2 regions of the Paenibacillus sp. FSL H7-0756 genome follow, and region 2 is predicted to be linked to the other one. Evidence: predicted binding sites of a transcription regulator. Region 2 holds the regulator's gene; the other holds the start of a gene.

Region 1 (6,991 bases), 260 kb from region 2:
ACTGTAACCGGATAGACTTCTGCCTGCCCACGGTCCGGTGCCTGAACCTCTCCCGTGCGAAGGTCGATCTTCCAGTCATGCAGCGGATCATATAAATAATAGCCTGATACGATTCCCTCCGCGAGCGGGCCGCCCTTCGGGTGGGGACTGTGGTTGCGGACCGCATAAATTGCGCCGTCCGATGTGCGGAATATCGCTAATTCGACTTCTCCTGCATGAACTACCCGGCCGATCTGCAGCATGAAATCTTCCACTGCGCCTATCGTGTATTCCCGATTGCTCCGTTCCATTATGCTCTCTCCCTCTCCCTTTAGACTATACCTGTGTCTCTTCGAACAGCGCGGTGCGGGTGTTTTTGTCATCCAGCATTTTCCGCCAAGGATCACTCACCTGGGCCAGGGCAAAGTCAATACGTGCCGCAAGCTCTTTACGGTTGTCGTCATTACCCATAACCACAGTCTGGATTTGCTCAAGACCCATACGCTCTACCCATTCGGAGGTTCTCTCCAGGTAGTTGCCGGTCTCACGGTAGTACTGGATGACAGCGGAGCAGACCTCAACCAGTTCCTCGTCGGTCTTCACCTTGCAGAAGGCATCTGCGATGCGCGGCTTAATCCCGCCGTTGCCGCCGATGAACACTTCCCAGCCGCCGTCATTGCCGACAATCCCGATATCCTTCGTGCACGATTCTGCACAGTTACGCGGACAGCCGTTAACCGCCATCTTGAACTTAGCCGGCATATCCAGCCGCTCATATTTACGCTCAAGCATAGCGCCCATGCCCATGGAATCCTGTGTGCCGAAGCGGCAGAACTGCGAACCTACGCAAGTTTTTACCGTACGCAGCGACTTGGCATAACCATAGCCGGACGGCATATCCAGCTCCTCCCACACCTTAGGTACATCTTCTTTTTTGACACCAATCAGGTCAAGACGTTGTCCGCCCGTTACCTTCACAACCTTCACATCATACTTCAGGGACACATCGGCAATCCGCTTCAAATCCTCAGGAGTGGTCACACCGCCATACATCCGCGGTATAACTGTATAAGTTCCGTCCTTCTGAATATTGGCGCTCATCCGTTCATTGACGAACCGGGATTCCTTCTCGTCCTCATGAGTGTCAGGGTAGATCATCCCCAGATAATAGTTCACTGCCGGGCGGCATTTGGAACAGCCTTCTGCCTGCTTCCAGTCCAGGACATGCATAACTTCCTTAGTAGTCCGGAGGCCTTTAGCCGTAATCTCGGCTACGATCTCATCCCGGCTTAGCGAGGTGCAGCTGCAGATTCCCTGCTTGGCGCTCTGCTGGAAGCTGTCTCCGAGAACGAATTGCAGAATCTGCTCCACCACTGGCTTACAGCCGCCGCAGGAGCGGGTTGCACCCGTGCAGGCTTTGATCTCATCCACCGTGGTGAAGCCATTCTCCGTAACAGCATCCACAATCGCTTTTTTGGTTACGCCGTTACAGCCGCAAACGATTTCTTCATCAGCCATCGCTTCAACGGACATCCCCTTCTTGGCTCCTCCTCCGCCGCAGCAGCTTGTGCCCATAACCTCATCATAGATTTCATCCGTCATCTCTGTGCTGTTTTTCACAAGCTTCTGCAGGCTGGCAGATTCCGTTACATCACCGAACAGAACAGCACCGACAATCACATTATCCTTAAGCAAAATCTTCTTGTAGGTTCGCTTCCATTCATCCTTGGCAGAAATAACGGTATGCTCCGGCGTTTCTGTGAATTCACCGGCGGAGAATACATCTACTCCGGAGATTTTGAGCTTGGTAGCTACAACTGAGCCTTCATAGCCCGGAGTCTGTACACCAGACAAATGCTTGGCGAGAACCATGCCCTGCTCAAATAGCGGTGCAACGAGTCCGTAGCAGGTTCCCCGGTGCTCTGTACATTCGCCGACAGAATACACATTTGCCATAGAAGTCTGCATATAATCGTCAACTACGATCCCGCGGTTAACTGTAATTCCGCTGTCCTTTGCAAGCTGGACATTCGGCTTAATTCCAACAGCCATCACTACAAACTCTGACGGCAGCACACTGCCATCACTGAAGCGTAGACCAGTAACCCGTTCTTCGCCGGTCAATTCAACTGTCTGCTTACCCATGGCGAATTTCACACCTTGCCGTGTAAGCTCTGCCTGCAGCATTGAAGAAGCGGTACGGTCCAGCTGGCGCTCCATCAGATCCTCCAGCAGATGCACAACGGTAACATCCATGCCCAGATTGACCAGGCCTTTCGCAGCTTCAAGACCCAGCAGTCCTCCGCCGATCACAGCCGCCGTGCGGTACTGCTTCGCCGCTGCCAGCATCGCATCGCAGTCCGCGATATCGCGGAACCCGACTACCCCATCCTTAGTACTGCCGGGTACGGGTAGAATGAAAGAATTCGAGCCTGTTGCAATAATTGCTTTATCGTAAGGAACCGCCAGTCCATTATCGGTCAATATCAGTTTGTTCTGTTCATCGATCCGGGTAACCGTTGTGCTGGTATGCAGTGTAATATGATTATCTTCATACCACCCGAGATCGTTGAGGATGATGTCTTCAATCGTTTTGCTGCCTTCAAGTACATAGGACAACATAATCCGGTTATAGTTGGGATGCGGCTCACTGCCGAAGACCGAAATATCATAAGCGCCGCCCAGCTTCAGAATCTGCTCAATAGTGCCTACTCCCGCCATGCCATTCCCAATCAGCACTAACTTTTCTCTTTCCGCTGCCACTGGTAGACCCTCCTTCAGAAACTCTGATTTCTTCAATAACTTTACCTGATAGAGAAATTATACTGTCCCCCATTCCATGGCAAGTGTGACCACAGTCACACCTTATGTGAATTTTTTCACACAAGTGAATATGATTGCTCCGTTCTTATATAGGACAACTTCTGGCGTGAATCCAATAGGAATATTATTCAAAAAAACGGATACCCATGCAGTTTAACACAGTTATCCGTTCACTTATTTCAGTACCAGAGAGATCTCCAGCTTGTCCTGCGGACTGAGCTTCATGTCCACTCCATTGCCGAGCAGCCCTTTATCGTTGACCTTCAGTCTCCATTCCTCGCTGCTGAGCGGGGTATAATCCATCACAGTAAGCACCGTCCGGTTATCTTCGGCAAGCCGGACCATACCGCTGTTCTTGAGCAGTCCCTTGACGGACATATCCTGCATAAAAGAAAGCACATGCGAATGTGTCAGCTCCGGCTGCTCGCTCCCCCCGTTCACCGTGACGATGACAGGCTGAAACATCTTTCCGGTTCCGGCAGGCCCTGCTGACATCGTAATGGCCGAACCCGGTTCCAGGGTCGTATTCAGCTCTTGAACCTTCTTGCCGTTTACCTGAATCTCCCAGCTCATATCCTGACCCAGGGAGACCTTATTTACTTCAAGAATATTAGGGCCATCCGCTGAAAATGTAACAACACCGCTCTTCTTGAACAGCTCTATTATTGAATTTCCAGGCACGTAAGCTTCGTTAAGCAATCTGGCCGAGCTTCCGGCCATTTCACTGTCACCCACCATGACTGAAAAGGTTAATCCCTGGCTTCCGTTACTGCTGCCGCCATTCCCTGATCCCAAGCCACAACCGCTTGCCGCGGTCAGCAAGAGCAGGCACAGCATTAAGCGCATCCATTTCGTGGACATTCCACGGCACCGCCTTCATATGTATTTTCCCGGACTCTTTAAGGATAACGCATAGAGGAAGGGTTCTCAAATCATTTCTGCCGGCAGAAAAAGTAAAAAGTCCCCGAAGGGACTTTTACCTTACAGCAGGTCCTATTGATAACGCAGGAACAGAATGTTGTTCTCCAGATGCACGTGCTCGAAGGTCATGCCTTCCAGTTCTTCAAGGCGGGCATATGTCAGTCGATAAGTCGTGCAGGCATGTGCAGGCGGTGTGTAGTCATTAGTTACTCTACGCAGCTCACGCAGAATCTCTCCGGCCCCGTCATGCTCTGCTTCCAGATTATGCAGCAGTCCGCGCAGCTCCGCAAGTCCTTCTTCAGTTGGATTCTGAGTGTAAGCCAGCATCTTAGGGAATTCGCTCTCTTCTTCCTTCGCCGTGTGCTGCAGCAGCTCTTCACGCAGCATATTGAACAGGCGGTGCATTTCTCCCAGATGCGGTGAATCCTCACCATGAACGCGGAATACCTTGGTTACATTTTGACTGATTAACGGAAGCTCTTCACGCAGATAACGGTGATGCTTGTTCACAATATAATTCACCAGCTCCTCTGAAGAAGCCTCGTTCCAGGCGGTGTCTTCTTCCAGAACGGGGTGCTGCTCCTGCAGCTTGTTCAGCTCCTGCACCATTGCTGCCGGGTCAAGACCCTTCTCGGCAGCGGCTTCAGCCAGCGGCTTTGCGCCTCCGCAGCAGAAATCGATCCGCTGTGCTTTGAAATAATCTGCTGCTTTGGGGAACTGCAGAACAATATCTCTGACCATTGCTTCCGGGGTGAACCCGGGATGAATTGTTGTATCGTTTAATTGATTGGACGCCATGTTGGCCCCTCCTCAGGTTAAAATGTAGGTTTGTGTTTCTTTTCACTTCTACACCTTATCACTGGCCTTAGGCGGAACTTGTGATTGTACGCACTGAATATAACAAATTTTAATGAACGTGAAATTTAAGTATTTCAATGTAAAATATACTAGACATTTTGTTTTATATATTTTACAATATGCGTGAGGTGAGGGAATGGGGAAAAACTTAAGGCTCAAAGCCTCCAGAGCGGCAAAAGACATGTCGCAAAAACAGCTCGCAGATGCCGTGGGGGTCACAAGGCAGACGATTATCGCGATTGAGAACGGTGATTACAACCCCACCCTGAGGCTGTGCATTGACATTTGTGTAACACTCGGGAAGACGCTGGATCAACTATTTTGGGAGGGAACGAAGGATGAACAGAACGAACCTGGATGAGAGACAACTGCAGAAGCGGCACAAGGCGGGGAATCAGGCATTTCTTTTGATGGCATTCTTATTGCTGGCAGACATGGGGCTGCAAAACTACGGAATGAAGTGGCTGGAGTATCCGCTCAGCAATTACGCAATTTTCATGCTGGGTGTAGGCTCCTATCTGGTAAGACTGATCTGGAGCGGTTCATATGTGGGACCGGGCGGCGGGCAGAACGGAGTGAACGGGAGAAGCATTGCGGGTGCAATTCTGGCCATAGTGGTGGCGGCCTGTATCCTTATCGTTACCTTCGTGAATCCAACCGCCGCCCAATCAGCAGCTGACAGCGGTGCGAACGGGAAAGTGATTCTGATCATTTCTGTTACAGCAGGACTGATCATCTTAAGCACTGTATACTTGATCCGGCGGAGGAATAACCGGGCGGAGTAGAGCGGTTAATATCAGGAAATCCAAACTGGGCGCTGGCCGGAAGTCCAAATGTTCACCGCAGCGACGGCCTGGCTTCAAGTTCAACTCTTTTTTTCGAGTTTCATCTTTTTTATTGAACCGTCGCCTGCATATAAGTCCGCTTGCCCTGCGCATCCTTCAGGTAGGGGCCAAGTCCGGCGAACCTTGAATGATCCACATATACACCCGTCATCCATCTGCCTTCGGTCAGGCCGCCGTTCCACTGCAGCACCAGATCGGGGGCAGAGATCCATTCCTGATACACCCTAATGTTCTTGTCCTTATATTCTTTGGCTGGTTTGTTCAATTCGCTCAGCGGCGCCGGGGTCAGATAGGTTGGCACGAAGTATACAGAGATTAGCTCCATATCCTCCTCACTTAGAAAAGCCTCCTCCCCCAAGTAAGGCTGAAGCAGCCGGGTGTTCTCGTACATAGACCAGATTACAGCTTGAAGTACCATGCTCTGGCTAATTCCATTATGAAAAGTAAAACGGCGCTGAGCATTTGAGCCATTCCCTCCCCTTGCCGTTACAGGCTCCAGACAATGACGCTCACAGCCGATGCATTTCCAGCCGGACGGGCCTTGAATCCATTTCTGAAACACACTCCCGCTGTCATTGTCCCCTTTATATAGCGAAGAAATGATCTCATATGGCACGCCGATCCATGCATCCCACAGAGAATCCGGGAGATGGTTATGAAGCATGAACAACACCTTGTCATAGATTAGCTGTACTTTAATCGAAGCAGTCTCCAGTTCGGCGACATCCTTTTTTCCATAGGTTATTTCCCGGGAAAACAAGGTGATGGTCATGGTCCTCGCCTCCTAAAAGTTGTGTAAGCCCTCCGCTTCCTTCCATCAGCATCGTCCAAAACACATCCTGTAAGCATCCGCGCTGCCATATAACCCTGGGCTTTTCCTACTTTTGTTAACGCTTCCACACATCCGTAATATTTAGTATGTTCTATTATATTACACAGGTGGGGCCTAAGTGCAAGGTTTATTTGGGCAAAATCCGCATAAATAAGCAGAACTGCATATGAAAAGCCCCTTACCCGGATACCGGACAAGAGGCTGTCATCAAATATATTACGGTACTGCTACTCCACCCAGCTCTCGGCCCAGGTCTGGATTTGCTGCATGACCGGCTCAAGCGCACGGCCCTTCACTGTTAATTCATACTCAATGCGCACCGGTGTCTCCGGGTACACATGCCGTACCAGAATGCCCTCGCATTCCAGATCCTTCATGCGCTCGGACAGCATCTTATCGCTCATTGACGGAATCAGTCCGGAAATATCCTTGAACCGCTTAGGGCCGCTCATCAAGGTCTGAATAATGAGTCCGTTCCAACGCTTGCCCAGAAACGAAAAAGCCGTCTCAAATCTCGGGCACATCGTCAATTGATGTTCTTCCATGGTTATCACCTCTCACTTATGAAGCTTACAATTAGTTAGTATATATAATTTTACCACATTTATTCTGGAATGAACATCGTTTGGCAAAAAAAAGTTCATTAACCACTAGTATTATATTTCCGCTCTCAATCCTTGGTGTCTTCTGCTTTGCGTCTTAGCTGGATGGCTTCTGTAACCACATAGGCAAG
Region 2 (6,991 bases):
AACATAACCGAGTGCTTGTCCGCGCGGGGTCAGTGTGACCTGACTAACGCTTCCGGGACGCAGCAGCTCAGCCATAATAGCATGTCCAAGCTCATGGATCGCTACCCGCTTCTTCTCTTCATGGTTGGTCTCACGGTCGGTCTTCTCGCCCATCATGACCTTGTCGATCGCCATCGACAGATGACGCTGCTCTACCAGGGTCAGATTCTCGCGCATCATGTAGATCGCGGCTTCGTTCATGACGCTCTCCAGCTGCGCACCCGAGAAGCCGTAAGCTTCTTCGGCGATTTTATCCAGATCAACGGTGTCATGCAGCGGCTTGTTCTTGGCATGCAGGTCGAGAATCGACTTGCGGCCCTTCTTGTCAGGCATATCGACCTGAATGTGTCGGTCAAAACGGCCCGGACGCAGCAGCGCAGAATCAAGCATCTCCTTGCGGTTCGTTGCGGCTACCAGCAGAATGCGCGGGGTATCATTGTTATAAATCCCGTCCATCTCCGTCAGCAGCTGATTGAGCGTCTGATCATATTCTCGCTGCTGTCCGCCTTCGCGCTTCCCGCCGATAACGTCAATTTCATCGATGAAAATAATGGCGCTTTGCTTATTCTCCTTGAGCGCGCGCGTACGGGCATCCTTGAACAAATCGCGTACGCGTCCCGCACCCACACCGACATACATCTCAACGAATTCACTGCCTGAGGCAGCTACGAATACAGAGTTAGTATAATGTGCCGCAGCCTTGGCCATCAGCGTCTTCCCGGTTCCCGGAGGGCCTGTAAGCAGAATTCCCTTGAGCGGGCGAATCCCGAACTTGCTGATTTCTTCATGCCGGATCAGGAAGTCCAGCGCTTCACGCAGCTCCTGCTTGGCATTGTCCTGTCCGCCGATCTCTTCAAAGGTAAGCTTGGACGGGCCGTTCTTCTTGCGCTTCTTATCTGCACCTGCATTGACGGCCAGACCGCCGCGCGCATGGGCAATGAACAGGAGAGCGGCAACCATACCAAGTGCTATGATTACAGGGAAGATATTAATCCCCACAAAAGCCATAAAAATCAGCATGACCGGAACGAATCCGGCTACAACCTCTTTCCAGTACTTAGGCATTGTTCCACACTCCCATCTTGGCTGCTGCACGCGGCAGTATGATAAATTTGCTCTCAGTGCCGTTGCTCAGGCTCACGTACACATTATTGTCGTCAATCTCTGTGGCGGCTGTAACCCCGCTGTACTTGCTGTCCTGCTCCTTCAGCCCATCCAACTTCGCTGGTATCAATGTATACTTCCGGCTCTCCATCGCTTCCGCTACAGAGAACATTGCTTTATCCCAATACTCATCCAGCAGCTCACTCGGCTTCTGTTCCACATCCAGCTTCAGGGTCCTGCCGTCAATAGCAGTGCTGCCTTCTCTCGATACGTACTGCACCAGCTCACGTAATTTCGTGCCCGGCTGCAAATCCAGTTTCAAAGTGACCTCATTGCGTTTAATAGTAATATGGGAATCCTTCACTCCCTCGTAGGATGATACCAGCTTCTGCAGCGGCTCCTGCACCGCGAATTGACGGTAAGAATACCAGCCACCAAACAATAATGCAGCAGACAGCAGAGACGTTAGCAGCACAGGCATAAGACGCAGTTTCAAGAAACGTCCTCCTCTCAATAATGACCGAGCATAACTCTATAATAAAGACCATCCAGCGTGTCTAGCGCCCATCCGAGACTGACATGCTCTTAAGCATGTCTTAATACAAGTAGTAGTATATCACAGGTGTATATACGATTTTACATAAAGTTGTGAATATATTTAAAATTTTTGATTCTAATTTCTGGATGTTTCATACGGCATGAAAAAACGGCAGCTCAGATTCATAGCCTGAAATGCCGCTGATACATTCATATTCCGGTGTCCCCTATATCCGGCTAAGACCAATTTCAGCCATCATATATTCCGCAAAATCAGTTAAAAGCTCCAGTTCATAGCCTTCGGCAACGGCCGCGCCGCTATATTCCATCAGACAACGTATCAGCAGCCCATGATAGCGTTCCGGCAAATGCTGCAGTCCCCACTCCCCGCCTTCCTTCCTGGAAGAGACATGACCTTCCTGCACATAGTAGAGCACCCTGCATAGATTTAGTGTGTAATAGAGTGGAGCATTCCCAATATTCTCCTGCGCATCATCGATATCCCTGATAATGGAATCCAGATAGTACCTCTGGTCTACCGGCGCAAAGGCCTCGCGGATCGGCTCCCCGTACAAGATAAACCCGCGATGGTAGACTACTGCAAAATGTGCCGCCAGATCAGCATCCTCAAAGCCGGCGCACAGATAATTCTCATTGGTTCTATACCGCTCTAAATGAGCTTCTGAAAAGTGAAATTCAAATGGCGTAGGATACACAAAGTTGTGCAGGTATGTCTTCAGGACGATAGACAGTTCAATTCCGCGCTTATTCGGCAGACTGTCATGAAAGGTTACGATACGACCGGCAAGTCTATGACTGACCTCTGCTGGCAGCTTGTCCTCTACGACAATGAGCAGATCAATATCGCTTGAATCCGGTTGAAAACAACCCATGGCCAGGGAGCCGTGCAGATAAATCCCCGACAGATTATCCCCCAGCTCTTCCTTAAATAAATCCACCGCCTGATCCAAATATGCTAAAACTTCCAATTTATTCTTCCTCCTTGAGAGACATATATGCATGTTGGCGATAGCATTCGAAGTACACACTTCGTATATCAATTTGAGTATAATCATCGATGTATCTCAAACCATACATCTCCATTAAGCCACAGTTCCGCGTCTGCCACTAGTCCAAGAACGGTTCCAGAATATTTTCGACATGATGGATACAAAAAAACGGAAGAACAGATAATCTGTTCCCCCGCAATTTAGTTCTGCCGCTGAGTCCTTAGCTTAGCGGTTCGGCAGACTGTACCCCTCACCGATGGCGCTGCCATCCTTGAAGCGGTAGAAGTTGTAATAGAATCGCCCGTCTTTTTTGTAAAATAGCTGCCAGGCATATTCCCCGTTGTATACACCGGGCAGCAGCCGTTCGATCTTCACGTCCGGCAGCTGATCGGCTATGATTCCGCGCATTTTCTCCTCTGAGGTGCCTTTGCTCAGCTCTTCAGCATACAGGCCGTTGTCGCCACCGGCAGGCTTGCCCTCCAAGGTGAAACGGACCCACACCATCAGATCGGTCCCGGCTTCGTTTTTGCCGGTTAGCACCCAGTAGATCTCATTCTCATTCCAGACGGATTTCTGAGCCTTGGTTACCTCCGTTAGTCCGGCACGCGCCCGGGCCAGCTCCTTGGCCTCACTCCGCTCGTTCCACTGGTCCTTCATAATGTAGGCATAGAACTGGCTTAGTCCGAACAGAAGGAGCAGCACCACGGTAATCCCCAGCCAGATCCATTTTCTCCTCTTCTTCTTCACCACGCTGCTTCCTTTCCCGTTCCCCTGAATTACCGTTTAAGCAGGCTCTCGAACGTCTCCTGTGCTTTGCGGCGGATGGCTTCTTCATCAAGTGTCAGGCATTGTCCATGCTTCACAACCTGCTGGCCGTTCACCCATACATGCTCTACATCCTTGGCGCTGGCCGAATAGACGGCATGGGAGAGCAGATCGGTATGCGGGAGCATATGCGGCTGGTCAATATCAAGTGCGATGAAGTCGGCCTTCATCCCTGCTGCAAGCCGTCCTACCCCGCTCAGGAAAATAGACTGTGCCCCGTACTCCGTGGCCATCAGAAGCGCCTCAGGAGCCGGTACGGCTGTAGGATCACCGCTTACGCCCTTATGGATCAGAGCCGCCAGCCTCATCTCTTCAAACATATCCAGATTGTTGTTGCTTGCTGCACTGTCTGTACCCAAAGAGACCTTAACCCCGGCTCGCAGCAGCTCAGGAACACGCGCAACACCGCTCGCCAGCTTCAGGTTACTGCCTGGGTTATGCGACACACCAACGTTATGGCGGGCCAGAATTCCAATCTCCTCATCGTTCAGATGAACGCCGTGGGCAATGAGCGAAGGACGGGTGAACATGCCGAGCTTCTCCAGATGCGCGACCGGACGAAGACCGTAGTCGGCCACGTTCTGCTCCACTTCATGGCGCGTCTCGGACATATGGGTATGCATCGGCAGATCCAGATCATGCGCAGCCTGCACAAACTTCATGAAAAACTCTGGAGGACAGGTATACGGGGCATGCGGCGAGAGCATGGTCGTAATTCTGCCGTCAGCCTTGCCATGCCAGTTACGGGCAAAAGCAACGGCCTCAGCGAGCTTCGCTTGCTGTACCTCTGCCGGACACAGCCCAATCACGCCGCGCATCAGCACCGCCCGAATACCGGATTGCTCCGTCACTTCCGCTACCCGGTCCATATGATCATACATATCGAGGAAGGTGGTTGTGCCGCCCTTCAGCATTTCCAGTACGGACAATGAGGTTCCCCAATATACATCATCACCAGTGAATTTCTCTTCCATCGGCCACATCTTTTCCTGCAGCCACGTCTGAAGCACCATATCGTCGCCGTATCCGCGCAGCAGTGACATGGCAGTATGTCCATGGGTGTTGACCAGACCAGGCATAAACAGCAGACGGCTGCCGTCTACGACCTGAGCGCCATCGTCCACTACCGGCTCAGCTTCACCTATGTAAGTAATCAGATCATTCTCAAGGGTCATATACCCGCTTAGAACCGGCTTATCGCTGCCCGGAACCAGAAAGTGCCCGTTCTTGATTATCGTGATCTTACTGCTCATCTTCAGTTTCATCCTTTCCATCATGCAAATAATAGGCCAGGCTCTGCAGATCTGTGGTGAAATCTGCGGCATGAATCCGGATATTGGCAGGCGTCTTGAGAATAACCGGTGCGAAGTTCAGAATCGCCTCGATGCCGGAGTCCACAAGAATATCAGCTACATTCTGGGCTTCGCTGTCAGGTACGGTAATAATCCCGATCCGGATGCCCTGCGAGCGGATGGTGCTGCTTAGCTCCTCCATCGGCTGCACAACCAGCGAGTTGATCTGCTGGCCCACCTTTGGCGGGTAAGCATCGAAGATCGCAGTAATCTTCATCGTATCCTTCAAGTAAGCGTTGTAGTTAGATAAGGCATGACCGAGATTACCGGCTCCAACCAGTGCAACATTAATTTGCTGGTCAAGCTTCAGGATATGGCGGATCTTCTCAATCAGATAGGATACATCATAGCCGATGCCCTTCCGGCCGAAGTCACCGAAATAAGCCAAATCCTTACGGATCTGGGCGGGATTCAGATCAAGCTTCTGGCCCAGCTCCTGAGAAGAGACTGTGGAGATTTCACGTTTTTGGAGATCGTTCAGGAAACGCAGGTACACTGGGAGCCTGCGCACGACGGCCTCCGATATTTTATCCGATTTCATGTATTCTCCTCCTTAAAAGTTGTGTTAGACCCGTACAATTATAGCAACCGTGCCCCCCGCCTGCCGGACCGGCAGGACAGGGCGGGAACGGCTCTTCAGGTGAATCATGACTTATTAATAATAGCAATAGCAGATGAATTAGGAAACCCCGCCGTCATCCAGCCATTCGGCAATTCTCGGGACCATCTGCTCAGTGAGCATATGCTCCATCTTGGGACCGGGGAGTGAATACAGGAAGTACTTTCCGTAATACGATTCAATGACTCTGGTATCATACACAATTACGATGCCCCGGTCCTGCGCCGTGCGGACCAGCCGCCCGAAGCCCTGCTTGAAGCGGATGACAGCCTGCGGCACGGACAGCTTCATGAACGGGTTCTTCTTCTGTGCCTGAAGCAGCTCCGACTTCGCTTCTGCCAGCGGGTGATTCGGCGGCTGGAACGGCAGTCTGACAATCGCCAGGCAGGTCAATGCTTCTCCCGGAATATCCACCCCTTCCCAGAAACTGCTGGTACCCAGCAGGACCGAAGCGGGGCTGTCCTGGAAGCGGCGGATCAGCTTGCTTCGGCTGCCGCCCTCCACACCCTGTCCGAGCACCGCGATATCCTGAGAGGCAAGTGCTTCCTTCAGGGGGTCATACACCTGCCGCAGCATCTTGTAGGAGGTGAACAGCACCAGCATCCGGCCCCTTGTAGTTACAGCAGTCTCGGCAAGGGAATGTACAAGCGTGTCCACAAACCGGGCATCCCCTATACTTCCCTTGACGCTCGGGAAGTCGCGGGGAATGACCAGGAGCGCCTGCTCACGGTACTTGAACGGCGAAGGAAGCAGCGCAGTCATCAGACGCCCCTGCTCCGCAGCTTCACCAAGGCCCAGATTATCGATCATGAACTGGAAGGACTTATCCACGGATAAGGTGGCCGAGGTCAGGACAATACTTTTCTTCTTGTCGAAGAACAGCTCCCTGAGCTGGGTACTGACATCTACAGGAACGGCATACATTTGCAGCGACTTACCTTTATAATTACCGCTTCCCTCCAGCCAATACACGATATTCTCATCGTTCAGGCTCATGAAGAAGCGGATTTGCTCTCTGATGGATGCCAGATCCTTGAATAAGCCGCCGATATCAGTCACAAGACTGTCCGAGGAGGATTGGCTGTCCGTGTCCCGCATCTCACTGAGCATTTTGTCACCCTTACGGATGATGTCGCTTAGACTGAGGTTCAGTGTATTCTCAAGGGCAGCCAACTCCTCCCAATCCTTCGGCTTCTTGCCCGGCTGCAGGCGCGCCACCAGCTGGCCTGCTTCACCGGCCCCGGCATCGCTGCGCTCGGGCAGCAGGCTGAAGAGCCGGTCGCTGAGCGCATCCCAGGATTCCTTCACCGTCAGCAGATCGGGATAGATCCGGTCGATCACGCCGCTCCATTCGGAAGCCTGCTCACTGCCCGAAGACTGCAGACTCTGCCGGAGAGCAGGCAGCTGCCCGCTCCGGCTATCCTTGTAGAGACGGGTGAGGGTATGGGCAAATGTGAAATATTTCATCTGCATGCCAAGATGCTTGCCGGCAATATCCTCCAAAT

The links. Region 2 encodes Rex, which represses fermentation and respiration genes when NADH is low (regulators of the CRP and FNR family bind a similar motif). Its sites were predicted from a motif close to TTGTGAAATATTTCACAA; they were not measured.
Region 1: nirB (nitrite reductase large subunit NirB) is a predicted target of Rex. The motif match lies at 2,847-2,864, and genes of this name have one in related genera.

Annotation. Positions count from the first base shown of each region.
Region 1 covers NZ_JBBOVT010000001.1:3,324,951-3,331,941, reverse strand. Annotated here, with positions in the region: gene nirD (nitrite reductase small subunit NirD) at 1-290, opposite strand, end outside; gene nirB (nitrite reductase large subunit NirB) at 316-2,742, opposite strand; gene NST04_RS14470 (hypothetical protein) at 2,977-3,597, opposite strand; gene ric (iron-sulfur cluster repair di-iron protein) at 3,796-4,521, opposite strand; gene NST04_RS14460 (helix-turn-helix transcriptional regulator) at 4,718-4,942, shown strand; gene NST04_RS14455 (DUF6773 family protein) at 4,920-5,366, shown strand; gene NST04_RS14450 (hypothetical protein) at 5,476-6,198, opposite strand; gene NST04_RS14445 (winged helix-turn-helix transcriptional regulator) at 6,486-6,803, opposite strand; gene NST04_RS14440 (hypothetical protein) at 6,929-6,991, opposite strand, start outside.
Region 2 covers NZ_JBBOVT010000001.1:3,586,773-3,593,763, reverse strand. Annotated here, with positions in the region: gene NST04_RS15760 (AAA family ATPase) at 1-1,104, opposite strand, end outside; gene NST04_RS15755 (hypothetical protein) at 1,097-1,639, opposite strand; gene NST04_RS15750 (aminoglycoside adenylyltransferase domain-containing protein) at 1,908-2,669, opposite strand; gene NST04_RS15745 (cell wall elongation regulator TseB-like domain-containing protein) at 2,916-3,437, opposite strand; gene NST04_RS15740 (amidohydrolase) at 3,467-4,768, opposite strand; gene NST04_RS15735 (redox-sensing transcriptional repressor Rex) at 4,758-5,408, opposite strand; gene dinG (ATP-dependent DNA helicase DinG) at 5,547-6,991, opposite strand, start outside.